4 regions of the Selenomonas oralis genome follow, and region 4 is predicted to be linked to each of the others. Evidence: riboswitches for the same ligand, from Rfam matches in the RefSeq annotation. Region 4 holds a riboswitch; each other region holds the start of a gene.
The links. A riboswitch is a leader RNA that binds a small molecule or an ion and turns the genes downstream of it on or off. The one in region 4 is predicted to bind cobalamin.
Positions count from the first base shown of each region.

Region 1: linked by a shared signal. The riboswitch ahead of ACRTGH_RS05815 (hypothetical protein) and the one ahead of cobI (precorrin-2 C(20)-methyltransferase) in region 4 are both predicted to bind cobalamin.
Region 2: linked by a shared signal. The riboswitch ahead of nikB (nickel ABC transporter permease) and the one ahead of cobI (precorrin-2 C(20)-methyltransferase) in region 4 are both predicted to bind cobalamin.
Region 3: linked by a shared signal. The riboswitch ahead of ACRTGH_RS00215 (ABC transporter substrate-binding protein) and the one ahead of cobI (precorrin-2 C(20)-methyltransferase) in region 4 are both predicted to bind cobalamin.

Region 1 covers NZ_CP194411.1:1,217,523-1,220,607, reverse strand. The annotation lists gene ACRTGH_RS05825 (C40 family peptidase) at 1-1, opposite strand, end outside; gene ACRTGH_RS05820 (PepSY-associated TM helix domain-containing protein) at 146-1,444, opposite strand; gene ACRTGH_RS05815 (hypothetical protein) at 1,576-1,782, opposite strand; cobalamin riboswitch at 1,854-2,026, opposite strand; gene ACRTGH_RS05810 (methyl-accepting chemotaxis protein) at 2,248-3,085, opposite strand, start outside.
Region 2 covers NZ_CP194411.1:2,331,549-2,334,633, reverse strand. The annotation lists gene ACRTGH_RS11040 (lysylphosphatidylglycerol synthase transmembrane domain-containing protein) at 7-996, shown strand; cobalamin riboswitch at 1,107-1,356, shown strand; gene nikB (nickel ABC transporter permease) at 1,593-2,537, shown strand; gene nikC (nickel transporter permease) at 2,534-3,085, shown strand, end outside.
Region 3 covers NZ_CP194411.1:45,927-49,011, reverse strand. The annotation lists gene ACRTGH_RS00220 (transposase) at 74-673, shown strand; cobalamin riboswitch at 709-902, shown strand; gene ACRTGH_RS00215 (ABC transporter substrate-binding protein) at 1,268-2,437, shown strand; gene ACRTGH_RS00210 (FecCD family ABC transporter permease) at 2,463-3,085, shown strand, end outside.
Region 4 covers NZ_CP194411.1:2,505,265-2,508,349, forward strand. The annotation lists gene ACRTGH_RS11855 (ABC transporter substrate-binding protein) at 1-359, opposite strand, end outside; gene cobI (precorrin-2 C(20)-methyltransferase) at 375-1,076, opposite strand; cobalamin riboswitch at 1,257-1,434, opposite strand; gene ACRTGH_RS11865 (hypothetical protein) at 1,722-2,429, opposite strand; partial or broken gene ACRTGH_RS11870 (hemagglutinin repeat-containing protein) at 2,570-3,085, opposite strand, start outside.

The DNA of each region.
Region 1 (3,085 bases), 1.3 Mb from region 4:
TAAGAATCCCTTCCCTTTCCGTAAATCGCAAGAGCGGAATCCCTCCGCTGCCAACTGTACTTTACAGTATACTGCAAAAAAGCCGCTTTGAAAACAAGAATTTTCCTAGGCGGCGCACAATGAAGCAGCCGTTTGTGCGTGCAACTTACGGCCGCTTGGCGAAGAGCCAGGCGACGGCGCTTACGGCGAGGACTAGGAGCCAGGCAAGCGTGCCGCCCGTATTGCCGAGGAAGGTATCCGAGAGCGGCGCCGTCATGCCGATGAGGGAGAGCGCTGCGAGGAGCGCCGGCAGCTTCCAGACGGAAGCCAGCAGCGAACGTCCCCTGTCGTCCGCAAAGACGGGCCGGCGCTCCTTCTGCCTGTGCGTGCGCTGCCACCAGCCGAGGAACCCCGTGACGATGACGACGATCGTCACGATGTCGAGCAGCGCCCAGATGATTTTCAGGAGAATCGTCGAATGGTTATGGATGTGGAGGTCGAGCAGCGAGGCGCAGACGGCCAAGTAGCGCGGCAGCGGCTCAGTGAAGTGCAGGAGCTCGCCGTCTGCCGTACGGGAAAAGAGCACCTTCTGCCCCATGAACATCGCGGGGTGCGCCGCATCCGTCAGGTAGAGGGTCGCAGGGAGTTTGCCCGTCGCGGCCTCCATGCTCAGGACATCCTGCTCGGGGAAGGCTTCTTTCGCATAGGCGAGCATATCCTCGTAGCGGACGCTCGCAGCATCCCCCTGCGGCGCGTGGGCGTCGACATCCGCGAGGTAAGCGCCGTAGCCCACGGAGAAGATGACGATGGCAACGCCGCTCAAGGTCAGAAGCCCCGCCCAGACCGCCGTGACGACGCCGAGGAAGTTGTGCCAGTCGAAGGAGCTGCCCGCCGAGACGCCGCCGCGCGTGCCGCCGAAAAGGCGGCGGCGCATGAAGGTCGGATAGAGCAGCAGGCCGCCGAGAATGGAGAGGAAGCTGAGGAAACACATAATGCCGAGGAAGATCATACCGCCCTGCCCCATGGCGAGCCGCAGGTGCAGGATGTGCAGCGTGTGCATGAGGCTCGCGACGGCAGGCGACTTCACTGCGCCGCTGCGCCACGGAACGGCCTGTTCCGTCATGGGCGAATAGGCGATCTGCGTGCCACCCATGCTCATGCGCCCCGTGCGCCCGTGACTGCCCTTGTCAGCGATGCGGTAGAGCAGAAGCCCATGCTCGGGCATGGCGGAAATGGCCTGCACCTTCTTGTCGGGGTTCTCTTCCAGGACCTTGTCGAGTCCGGCAGAAGTTCCCTGCCAGAGCACATGGTAGGAGGAGTCTCCCGCATGGGGCAGAGGCTCGACGCGGTTCCACTGCGTGATCTCCTCCTTGAAGAGAAGAGGTAGCCCCGTGAGGCAAAGCAGGAGGAAAAACACTGCACAGATCGCACTGATCCAGCGGTGCAGACGATAGAGAAGTAACATGAAAAAGACTCCTTTCTTTCAAAACAGACCCGCTGAAACGGATTCGTCCGAAATCAGCTTGAAATGCTCGGAAAAGGACGCCCCATCTTGCCCTAGCCTCCCTGCCGGCTACAGATTCGTCGCCATAAGAATTACAAAAGCCCGGCGCCTTCCATCAGGCCGCGCCTGTAAAGAGCGGCCGCAAAAAAAGCCCTGCGCATCGCCGCAAAGGCGGCGAAAAGAGCCCGTCCGACGGCGCCGCAGGGCACAGGCGCAAACCAAAAGCAGCGCCCCTCCCGCCAGGAAAGGGCGCTGCTCAAAATCACCGCTTCATCAGGACGCAAAAAGATGCGCCGCACTGTCCTTCCGCCCCAAGGCGGAAGCAGCCGGCCGATAAAGCCAGATTCCCTCCCCATCGCTCGCAGGTCAAACGGCAATCGTCAATCAGGCAGTTCTCCTGGCTCCAGTTCATCGCTCCTCCGCACCTTCCCGGGCTTCCCCAGTGGCATCTTGCGGATTCGCTCGCTGTTACAGTGGCGGGACCGCGCCGGCTCCTCCGGCTTCCCTATTAAGTCTTGCGACACCTGATCCCATTCTATACGGTTTTCATATCTCCGGGCTTCCGACTGCCAGAATATCATTCCCCATAGGCATTGTCAATAGCACGGGAAAAGTTTTCCATCCTCCGTGCGTTCGTCTCGGGCAGACGGCGGCCCACCCGGCAAAATGTCGTCTGCCGCGCAAAAAACCGGGAGCGGCGCTGCTGTGCCGCTCCCGATTCCCGTCTTATTTTCGGCGTGATCCGAGCCGGCGAAAAATCAGCCTCAGCCCGAAAATGCCGCCACGAGATTTTTCAGTCGCTCCGTGCCTTCCTTGAAGCTCTGCACCTTGTCGAGAATGTCGGCGTACTTCTCCGCCATGCCGACGATATTCTCGGCGATGCGCGTGTTGCCGTCGGCGCTTTCGTGCGTCGCCCGGCCGATTTCCTCCATCGAGTGGTTCATGTTCTCCACCGACTGCAGAAGCACCTCCGAAGTCTTGGTGCTTTCCTTCGCCGCTTTCAGGAAGTATTCCGCATCCTCCTTGTACCGGACAGCCGTATCGTCCATCTGCGCATAATCCTTGCGCACATCCCCATCGAGAAGTGCCAAGAGATCGAACGCACTCTTGGACAGCGCCTGCATGGCGCTTGTCACTTCCCCCGTGAGGCTCTTGATCTTTTCCGCCGTCCCCTGCGACTGCTCGGCAAGCTTTGCGACCTCGCCCGCAACGACGGAGAAGCCGCGGCCCTGATCGCCGGCACGCGCCGCCTCGATGCTCGCATTCAGCGCGAGGAGGTTCGTCTGCTCGGCGATATCCGTAATCGCCTGCGTGAGCTGCGAGATCTGCTCGACGACCTTCGCCGATTCGATGGCCGCTTCCACCGACCCCTTGGACGACTCGTAGACGCGCTGGGAAGCCTCCTGCGCCTGCTCCATCTTTATCTTGAGCTCCGTCGCACGCGTGCTGATTTCCTGCGTGTACGCCTCGCTCTTCTTCATCACGCCGACCGTGCCGCGGATCTCCTCGCTCAAATGGTTGCTGACCTGCTGCATGCTTGCCGTCGAAGCCGCCGTCTCCTCCATGCCCGCCGACATCTCTTCCGTCACTGCGGACATATCC
Region 2 (3,085 bases), 170 kb from region 4:
TATCGCATGAAGATGTTCTGCAAGCGCTTTGTTTTGCCGCTTTTGCTTGTTTTCATTATCTCTGGTGCGGTTATCTATTCCACTGTTGATATCAATACGCTTACAAACCTTACGGCGTTTAAACCTTGGTCGATTGTACTTGCGCTTATCTGTGTGGGACTTGGGCTGACGCTTGACGGTACGCGTCTCATGCATCTTGTGAAAATTTCAGATGAAAAAATTACGCTGTCCCAGGCCGTACAAGTTGTTTTTGGTAACTACTTTCTTGCGCTTTTGACACCTGGCGCAACGGGAGGGGCAGTCGCCCAACTCATGTTTTTGCGTCATGCGGGAATTCCCGCAGGCAAAGCGACAGTGCTTGTCATTGTGCGGACACTGGTTTCGATTCTCTTTCTTATTTGTTGTATGCCGTTCATTTTTCTCCATGATACAGGTATTTTGCCAGGGATTGATAACCATACATTGATGTTGATTTCCATTGCGGCTTTTATCGTTATCATGCTGATTGTTGCGGCAGCTCGTACGAATGTCCTCGATTATGTTGTACTGCGCTTCACAAAACATGCAAAGGACGAACGCAGAAAAAAAATTATGGCATTTTATCGCGACATTAAGACCGGTGTACATCTTCTTGCATCGTCGCCTAAAAGTATGATACGCATTTTTTTTGAATCGGGACTCAGTCTCATATTTATCTATGCGATTGTACCGTGTCTTCTCCTTGGACTTGGCGTGACGGATGCCGATTGGTATACTGTCATGGGTCGCATGATTTTTCTTAATATGCTGCTCTATTTCACACCTACCCCAGGCGGCTCAGGAATTGCTGAAGGAGGCTTTGTCTTTCTTTTCGCTGATTCCGTTCCGGCAGGTACCGTTGGTATTCTTGCCGTTTGCTGGCGTCTTATTGCGGAGTATATCCCGTTTTTCATAGGACTTTATTATACGCTGAAGATTTTTGGTCGGGATTTCCTCAATCGTCAATTAGAACATTAAAAATAAGGTAATTCTTGCAAATCAAAATAGTTGTTTCCAAAGAAAATCTTGTATCTTTTTCTTGCTACACACTTTTATATGATGTATAATTACTTTCAGTAATATAAAACTTCATACGGTACGTCATAAGTGTCGCCGACCTATATCGGCGAGCGATGAGAGGAAAATGGGTGAAAGACCCATGCTGTCCCGCAGCTGTAATCGGGGAATTTGTTTCCATGGGAAGCGCTGAAATCGCTGTTTCTGATGAAAGTGCTGAATGCATCGGCACTTCCTGACATGTCACTGGGGAAAACCCGGGAAGACGGAAACAAACGATGATCCGAGAGCCAGAAAGCCTGCTTATGATAAGATTCATTGCTTGACTTACGAGAGATGGGGAGATGGATGCCAAGGCGTATTCCGATGGGGGAATATGTCCTTGGTATTCCGCGCTTTGTGGGAAGCACCGCATGTCCTGTCGTTGGTCGATGGACATGCGGTTTTCTTATGGAAACGCCGCAAGATCTGCGTTTCTGAATAAAAATCCTTCGCTGAGATTTCGGGAGGATTTTGCAGGAGTAATTTTTGATTTTGTAAGGAGATGAGGTATTGCATTGAAAGGAAAAGATTTGATACGTCGCCTGTGTCAGATGCTCATCACGCTTTTGGGCGTTACATTCTTGACATTCGGTCTGACGTATCTCGCTCCCGGTGATCCTGTAGAGATGATCCTGGAGACCGGCGATACGATGGTGTCGCAGGAAACTATCGAAAAGACACGTCACGAATTGGGGCTTGACCGTCCCTTCCATGAGCAGTATCTGCACTGGCTTTCCGGCTTGCTGCATGGCGATATGGGCATGAGCTATTCCGCCAAGATGCCGGTTGCTGAAAAGCTTGAGCAGAATCTTCTCGGCACGCTGCTTTTGGCAGGAACAGCAACCTTGATGATGCTCGTCGTTTCTGTGCCTTGCGGAGTCATCGCAGCTTTATATCGCAACCGTTGGCCGGATTATTTGATTCGCGGCGTGTCCTTTCTCGGCGTTTCGATGCCAAGCTTCTGGGTCGGCTTGCTGCTTCTCTTTGTCTTCGGTTTGAAATTGGGACTGTTCCCGATTTCGGGCGGCGAGGTCACTCTGGAAGGGCTGATTCTTCCGTCTGCAACCCTGGCGATCCTCCTGTCTTCCAAGTATACGAGGCAGGTGCGTACCGCCGTGCTCGAAGAGTTCAGTCAGGATTACGTCATCGGCGCCAAGGCTCGCGGTCTGTCCATGCAGCGCATTCTGTGGCGCCATGTGCTGCCCAATGCGTTTTTGCCGCTCATCACGCTCTTCGGTTTGGCTCTAGGCTGGCTCTTGGGCGGTGTGGCGATCGTCGAGATCGTCTTCGGCTGGCCCGGCATAGGCCGCCTGGCGGTGCGGGCGATCGAGATGCGAGACTATCCGTTGTTGGAGGGATTCGTTCTCTGGACAGCCATCTTCTACATGGTGGTCAACTTCCTTGTGGATCTGTCCTATGTATATCTTGATCCGCGCCTGAAGAAGGGGGCGAAATCATGAGCAAGGACGCAAAGCTCCTGCGCTTCTATTCCATATTGGCAGGGTTGATCTTCCTCACAGCGCTTCTCGCGCCCTTCATCTTGACGCAGGATCCCTATGAGTCGTCGATGCAGCAGGCATTTCTGCCGCCTTCCGCCGAGCATTGGTTCGGAACGGATAAACTCGGGCGCGATCTCTTTACGCGCGTGATTTACGGCGCGCGCATATCGGTGTTCATGTCTTTGACGGTCGTCATCCTCATCGCCGGCATCGGCTCTGCCATCGGCGTCGTTGCCGGCTATGTCGGCGGCAAGGTGGATACGATCATCATGCGCTTTGCCGATATGTTCCTCGCCTTTCCGGGCATCGTGCTGGCGATCGCCATTGCGGGCATGATGGGCGGCAGCGTGGTCAATGCCATCCTCGCCCTTGTCGCCGTCGGTTGGACGAAGTATGCACGCCTGGCGCGCAGCATGACGCTGAAGGTGCGCCAGCAGGATTATATCGCGGCGGCTGTGACGAACGGCACGCGTCCCGTGCAGATGTTTTTCCGCCATATCGCGCCCAAT
Region 3 (3,085 bases), 140 kb from region 4:
GCGCAAGCAACTGAAACGTCTGCAGAAGGAGCAAGGCCTCGTCTTCGTTCATGGGAGTGGACGGCGCAAAAGCATGCTGCAAAAGATGCTGGAGAAACTGGACGAATTCATCGCACGCTGGAAAGATTACCAGAAAAAGCTCCGCATCATGGGAACGCGCAACAGCTTCGCCAAGACGGATCCCGATGCGACCTTTATGCGGATGAAAGAAGATGCGATGCGAAACGGACAACTGAAGCCGGCCTACAATATCCAATGCGGCGTCGATGCAGAATTCATCACATGGGCAACGGTTGGACCGCAACCGACAGATACGACGATGCTCATCCCGTTCCTAGAAGATTTTCATGCGCATACGAAGGAGCGCTATGCCAAGGTCATCGCCGACGCTGGTTATGAAAGCGAAGAGAACTACGTCTATCTCAAAGCGAATGGGCAGGCGGCCTACATCAAGCCGAACAACTACGAACGAGCAAAGACCCGGGCTTGGAAGAATGACATCGGGCGTTTCGAGAACATGACCTATCTCAGCGACGAAGACGCCTATCTCTGTGCCGACGGCAGGAAACTCACGGTTACGGGCACGAAGACGGTAAAGAGCAAGACCGGCTATGCGAGCGTCAAAACCTGCTACAAGGCAGACCCAATCCATCTGCCTGAAGGTTTTGATTGACACGTTACAAGTCTCATGTTATTATATAATAAAAATTTTATATGATTGAATTGGGTGTCTTTGGACTTAATAGGGAATTTGGTGCAAGCCAAAGCGGTCACGCCACTGTAGCAGCGAGCGACTTTGCAGAAGGACGCACAGCGTTCTTGGTCACTGAGAGTTTTTCTTGGGAAGGCGCAAAGAAACGATGAACTGAAGCCAGGAGAACTGCCTAGTTGACAATCACCGATTGACCTGCGAGTGACGGGGATGGAGATTTTGTATACATGGATGCTCATACTATGCCTGAGCTTATTCGGTATGGTGTTTTTTGAGCAGCTGAGATTACAGCCCGTTTCCTTTGGATGGGGAAACGGGCTTTTTGTATGGAGCGAGGGCGGCAGAGAACTTCATCGTGAACGCGCCGTTGCTGATGATATGGAGTGCAGAAAAATTATATAGAAGAAGGATCTGAATCCGGAGGCAGAAGAGAAGATTGGGGAGAAGGTGATGGCAGGAGCAAAGGCAAATTGTGTTTGACCGTATCCGGATCGGCAATGATTCGGTGGAATCAACAAGAGGTGGTCTCAAAAAATTAAAGAACGAGGTGTTTTCATGTTTCAGACAAAGAAGTATATGGTTTCCGTTGTTACGGTTCTTCTTCTGATGGTCAGCATGATTTTCACGGCCTGCGGAGGTTCAGGAGATGTGAAGAAGGATGCGGCGCAGAATGACAAGCCCATTGAGATTACGGATGTAACAGGACAGACAGTCACGTTGAAAAAGCCGGCAGAACGCGTCGTTGTGCAGTGGAGTGCTTCGGGCGGTGCGTTTATGACGATGGCGGCACTGACAGGCAAGGATGTTGCCAATATCATCGTTGGGATTGATCCGTCTTTAAGCAAATATCGTGTGGATATGTGGAATCATTTCAAAGCGGATCTTCCGGAATTGGAAAAGATTCCTCTCATCGGCGCTGTGAATGAAAAAACCTTCGATACGGAAAAGGTGATTTCTCTGAATCCGGATGTCATCTTTATCCCGTTGTACATGAAAGATCAGTACGAATCCGATGTGAAGCCGAAGATCGATGCAGCCGGAATACCGACTATTTATATCGACTATCATGCGGAGAAGCTTGAAAATCATCAGCGTTCGATTGAAGCCATCGGCAAGGCGTTGGGCAAGGAGGAGCGCGCGGAAGAGCTCAAGAAGTTTTATACGGAGCACGTGACAAGGGTCACCGACCGCGTCAATAAGATCAACAAGCCGAAACCGACGGTCTATATTGAGACGGGCAATGAAGGACCAGAAGGATTTGGCACTGCATACAGCAGCAAGGTTGCATGGGGTGCCTTGGCAACGGTGTGCGGCGCCGATCTCATTACAAAAGATGTAGTCGCATCGGCGGGTCCTGTCAATCCCGAATTTATTCTGGAAAAGGATCCCGACATCATCATGATCATGGGCTCCTATTGGCCGAAAAAGGCTACTGCCATGCGCCTCGGATTTGAAACAAGCGAAGAGAATTCTCAGGAGCTCTTGAAGGCATTTACACAGCGCGATGGTTGGAATCAGCTGAAAGCAGTCAAGAACAAGCAGATCTATTCGGCTCATCATGGATTGCCGCGTGAGGTCTACGACTGCGCTGTATTTGAGTATCTGGCCAAGACGTACTATCCCGAAGAGTTCGCAGATGTTGATCCGGAAGGCACGCTCAAGGAATTCTACGAAAAATTTCTTCCGTTCTCCTATGGGGGAATTTGGTTCATGCATTTGAATTAGGAAAGGGCTTAACATAGTGGAAGAGATGAAGGATCATTTTGACTACAAAAAGCAGAGTTACCGCAAAATCATCTTTATTTTGCTCGGGCTGCTGATTTGTGCAATAAGTTTTATGACCGACGTGATTGTAGGCCCGGCCTCGCTCACGCCACAGGATGTTTGGCTGGCGGTGATACAGTCGCCGGAGGTTTCCAAAAACGCGAATGTCATCGTTTGGTCGATTCGGCTTCCGACGGCCGTCATGGCTTTGCTCGTCGGGGCTTCTCTGGGGATTGCCGGGGCGGGAATGCAGACGATTCTCGATAATCCGCTCTCTAGCCCCTATACCCTCGGCATATCGGCAGGCGCGGGGTTCGGCGCCTCCCTCGTGGTTGTGGTCGGACTGAGCTCACTGGAGTTTCTGGGTGAGTTCATGGTGCCTTTCGGTGCGTTTATATTCGCAGGACTGACGAGTTTCTTCATATACTCCATCAATAAGATCAAGAGTTTTTCCTCTGAGACAATGATCCTTGCCGGTATTGGCATGATGTTCTTGTTCCAGGCGCTTCAATCTCTGATGCAGTATATGGCAACGCCCGAAGCTCTCCAGAACATTGTTTTTTGGACGATGGGCAGTCTGTCAAAAGCAACTTGGCTGAACATCTCCAT
Region 4 (3,085 bases):
CCTTTATTGACGATGACAAGATCCGGTTTGCACGCAAGCACCTTTTCCATATCGATCTGGTAGACCGCACCGACACTGGCCTTGTCCTTTGCGTAGTCGGGCATCTGCGTTTTCGAATCGGGACGCCCGACGACATCACCGCCCACAGCGTGCAGCGGCTCAAGGAACGAGGCCGACAGCACGACGATTCGCTCCGGCTTTGTCGGCAGCGTGACATCGCGCCCCATATCATCCTTGATCACGGCAAATGCCTTTTCTCCTGAAGCCTCCCCCGCTTCCTTGCCGCCGCAGCCGGAAAAAAGAGCGGCAGCCAGCAAGAAGAAGGACAGCACAGCTGTCATGCGAAAAACACGGTTCATTTTGCACCCTCCTCGTCAGGCGTCACGGCGCGTAAGGATCGTCGAGAGATAATTGACCTTCTTCTCCTTCTGCGCTTCTATATCATCAATGCGCTCCTCGTCCGGCAAACCGCAGCGGCTCACCATCACAGCCTTCTTCGCAAGGTTGTTCTCACTGAGCATATCGGCGATTGCGGGGAAATTCTTGTAAACCTTCATCAGGACGGCATTGTCTGTCACGGGCAGGATTTTCGCAATCTTCTCCGGCGAAGCCGTCGCCGGAATAATGGAAACAATATCATTCCCCTCGACAATCGGATAGCCGAGCTGACTGCCGATGGCGCAAAATGCCGGAATTCCGGGAATCGTCTGGATTTCCACATCCTCATGCTCAAGCAGGCGGTAGACATAGATATAGGTACTGTAGAACATCGGGTCGCCGAGCGTCAGGAACGCGACATTCTTGCCCTCTTCCAAGAGCGCCAGAATCTCCGCCTTGTTCTCCTCCCAAGCATCTGTCGACTCCGCAAAGTTCGCCACCATAGGAAACACCTGGTAGACGATCTCGATATCCTTCTTCAAATATGGCTGTGCAATCGAAAGCGCCACGCTGCCGTCCTTCTTCTCCGTCTTCGGTGCAATCAGCACATCGGCCTTCTCCATGGCACGAATTGCCTTTACTGTCAAAAGCTCCGGGTCGCCGGGACCCACACCGATACCGAAAAATATTCCTTTCATGTCTTCCTCCCATATCTCTCCAAAAGTCTCTGCCACACTCGCCGCCCGGGGACAGTATCTGCATTTGCAAAAATAAGAAGCTGCCTTCATCCCATCGCGAAAAGAATGAAGATGCAGCCCCATGACAGCAAAAAAAGAATCCCCTTCCCATCGCTCGCGGGTCTTGGGGGGATCCCCCCAACGGTGATTGTCAAACAGGCAGTTCTCCTGGCTAGGGTTTCCTCGCGCTTCCCAAACCTTCCCAGCCTCATGGCCAGTGGCATCTCTTGGGAGCGCTCCACCCGACAGTGGCGGGACCGCGCCGGTTCAACCGGCTTCTCTATTGAGCCTCATAGGCACCTGTTCCACTAGCCATTATTATACAAATCGCGGAAAAAGTCAAGGAAACAGCGCATATACGCGTTATGGGCCGTCGTTTAAAGAGAAAGAAATGTCCTTTCCTGCAACTCAGGAGCCTTGGACGAAAAAGCCATGCTCTGCCGCCATAAGGCTTGCTGTGCCTCCTGCACGAATCGTGCTGTCCACGTATTCCTTGCTTCTGCTTTCCGTCGGCGGTAAGGCATCCTTTTCCAAACAACAAGATCTATCCTTGCAAGCCGACAATATCATCATATATTGAATGCTTCTGGCATGAAAGGTTGTCTTTTATTTTTTATGAAGCCCACAAACCAAATCTCGAAATAACATTAGAGGGAAAGATTGGTCTAATGTTATTTTCTCCAGAGATTTATCTTCATCTAAGGTGGTTTTTAGTATTTGCTTTATAGTATATTTTAATGATTTGAGCCATTTTCCGAAATGATCGTTTTCTTGTGATCCATCCCATATCCTACAGTATTTTCCCCAATCAAATAGTATACAGATTTCTAGATCGCTCCATCTTTTTTGTTGTTTACTTTTATGAAAAACAACGCCTTTCTCAATATGTAATTGAATATCCTGCAATATGCGAATAATATTTACAAAATGACGGTTTTGGGAATCAATCCAAAGTGTCCTTCCATATAAAGAAGGCATCGCCGTCAGCAGATGTTTTTTTCTTGCATCATCTTTTTCTGAGATATACTGTTTGTCATGTTTCTTATCCCAATATGTATGGCGAATAAAAATATTCTGTTGACGGGATATTTTTCTATCTTTTGCATAAATCATGAAAGAGGAAATCATTTTATTAGGAATAAATTCTCGTAGTCTAAAAATTTGTTCGTAAGGTTCGTTTTGGTCGTCATAAATAAAACCGGGTTCTTCCGTATAATATGTGGCGATACTTTCATATCTTAATAAGAGTAAAGGAATTACAGGTTTGCACTCTGTAATAATTTGTTTACAATTTCCGGTTTCTATTGGATGCAACTATAACACACTCCCTAACAAACAGCTATGTTATTCTCTGGGTTCTACATCTGCAACATGTTCAGGTTCACCGCTTCCTTTATGAGAGCATATCCTATCGCTATACATAATGTTGCTAAAACTGCCATTTCAGGAGAAGCCATCATCTCATAATTGTTCTTCGTCCCACTAGCCACCGAAGTCGCACCAGCTGCCGCATTCCCACCGATGGCTTTTGCAACGGTTGCGCCGATGATGGCACTGACGCTCTGAACCGTACCCGGATCTTTGCCATCAAGTGCCTTAATAACAGCTTCGTTGAGGCCGGCGCCGACAGCACCAGAAGCAAAGCCAGCACCTGTGATCTGGCTCATGATGCCGCCGATAATGGCATGGACGGCGATTTTTCTGCCGCTGCCGTCGTCGGGCAAGTTATGTGCGAGGCGGAAGGCTTCCTCGCCGAAGGCGGCGGCGAGTTCCTGCTGCTCTTCGATCTTCTGCTTGTCAAAGATTCTGCCCAGCTCGTTCAGCGAGTTCGCCGTATCGCGGCTGAGGGCGGAGATGTCCTGCGTGGGATTGTCGCGGATGTCGATGGTTCCCTGCGCGACGGCAGACTTCGTCGTGCTGCTTGCCTCTCCCTTGGCCGGCATGGAGATGTTGGGTGCGAGGCCTATAGT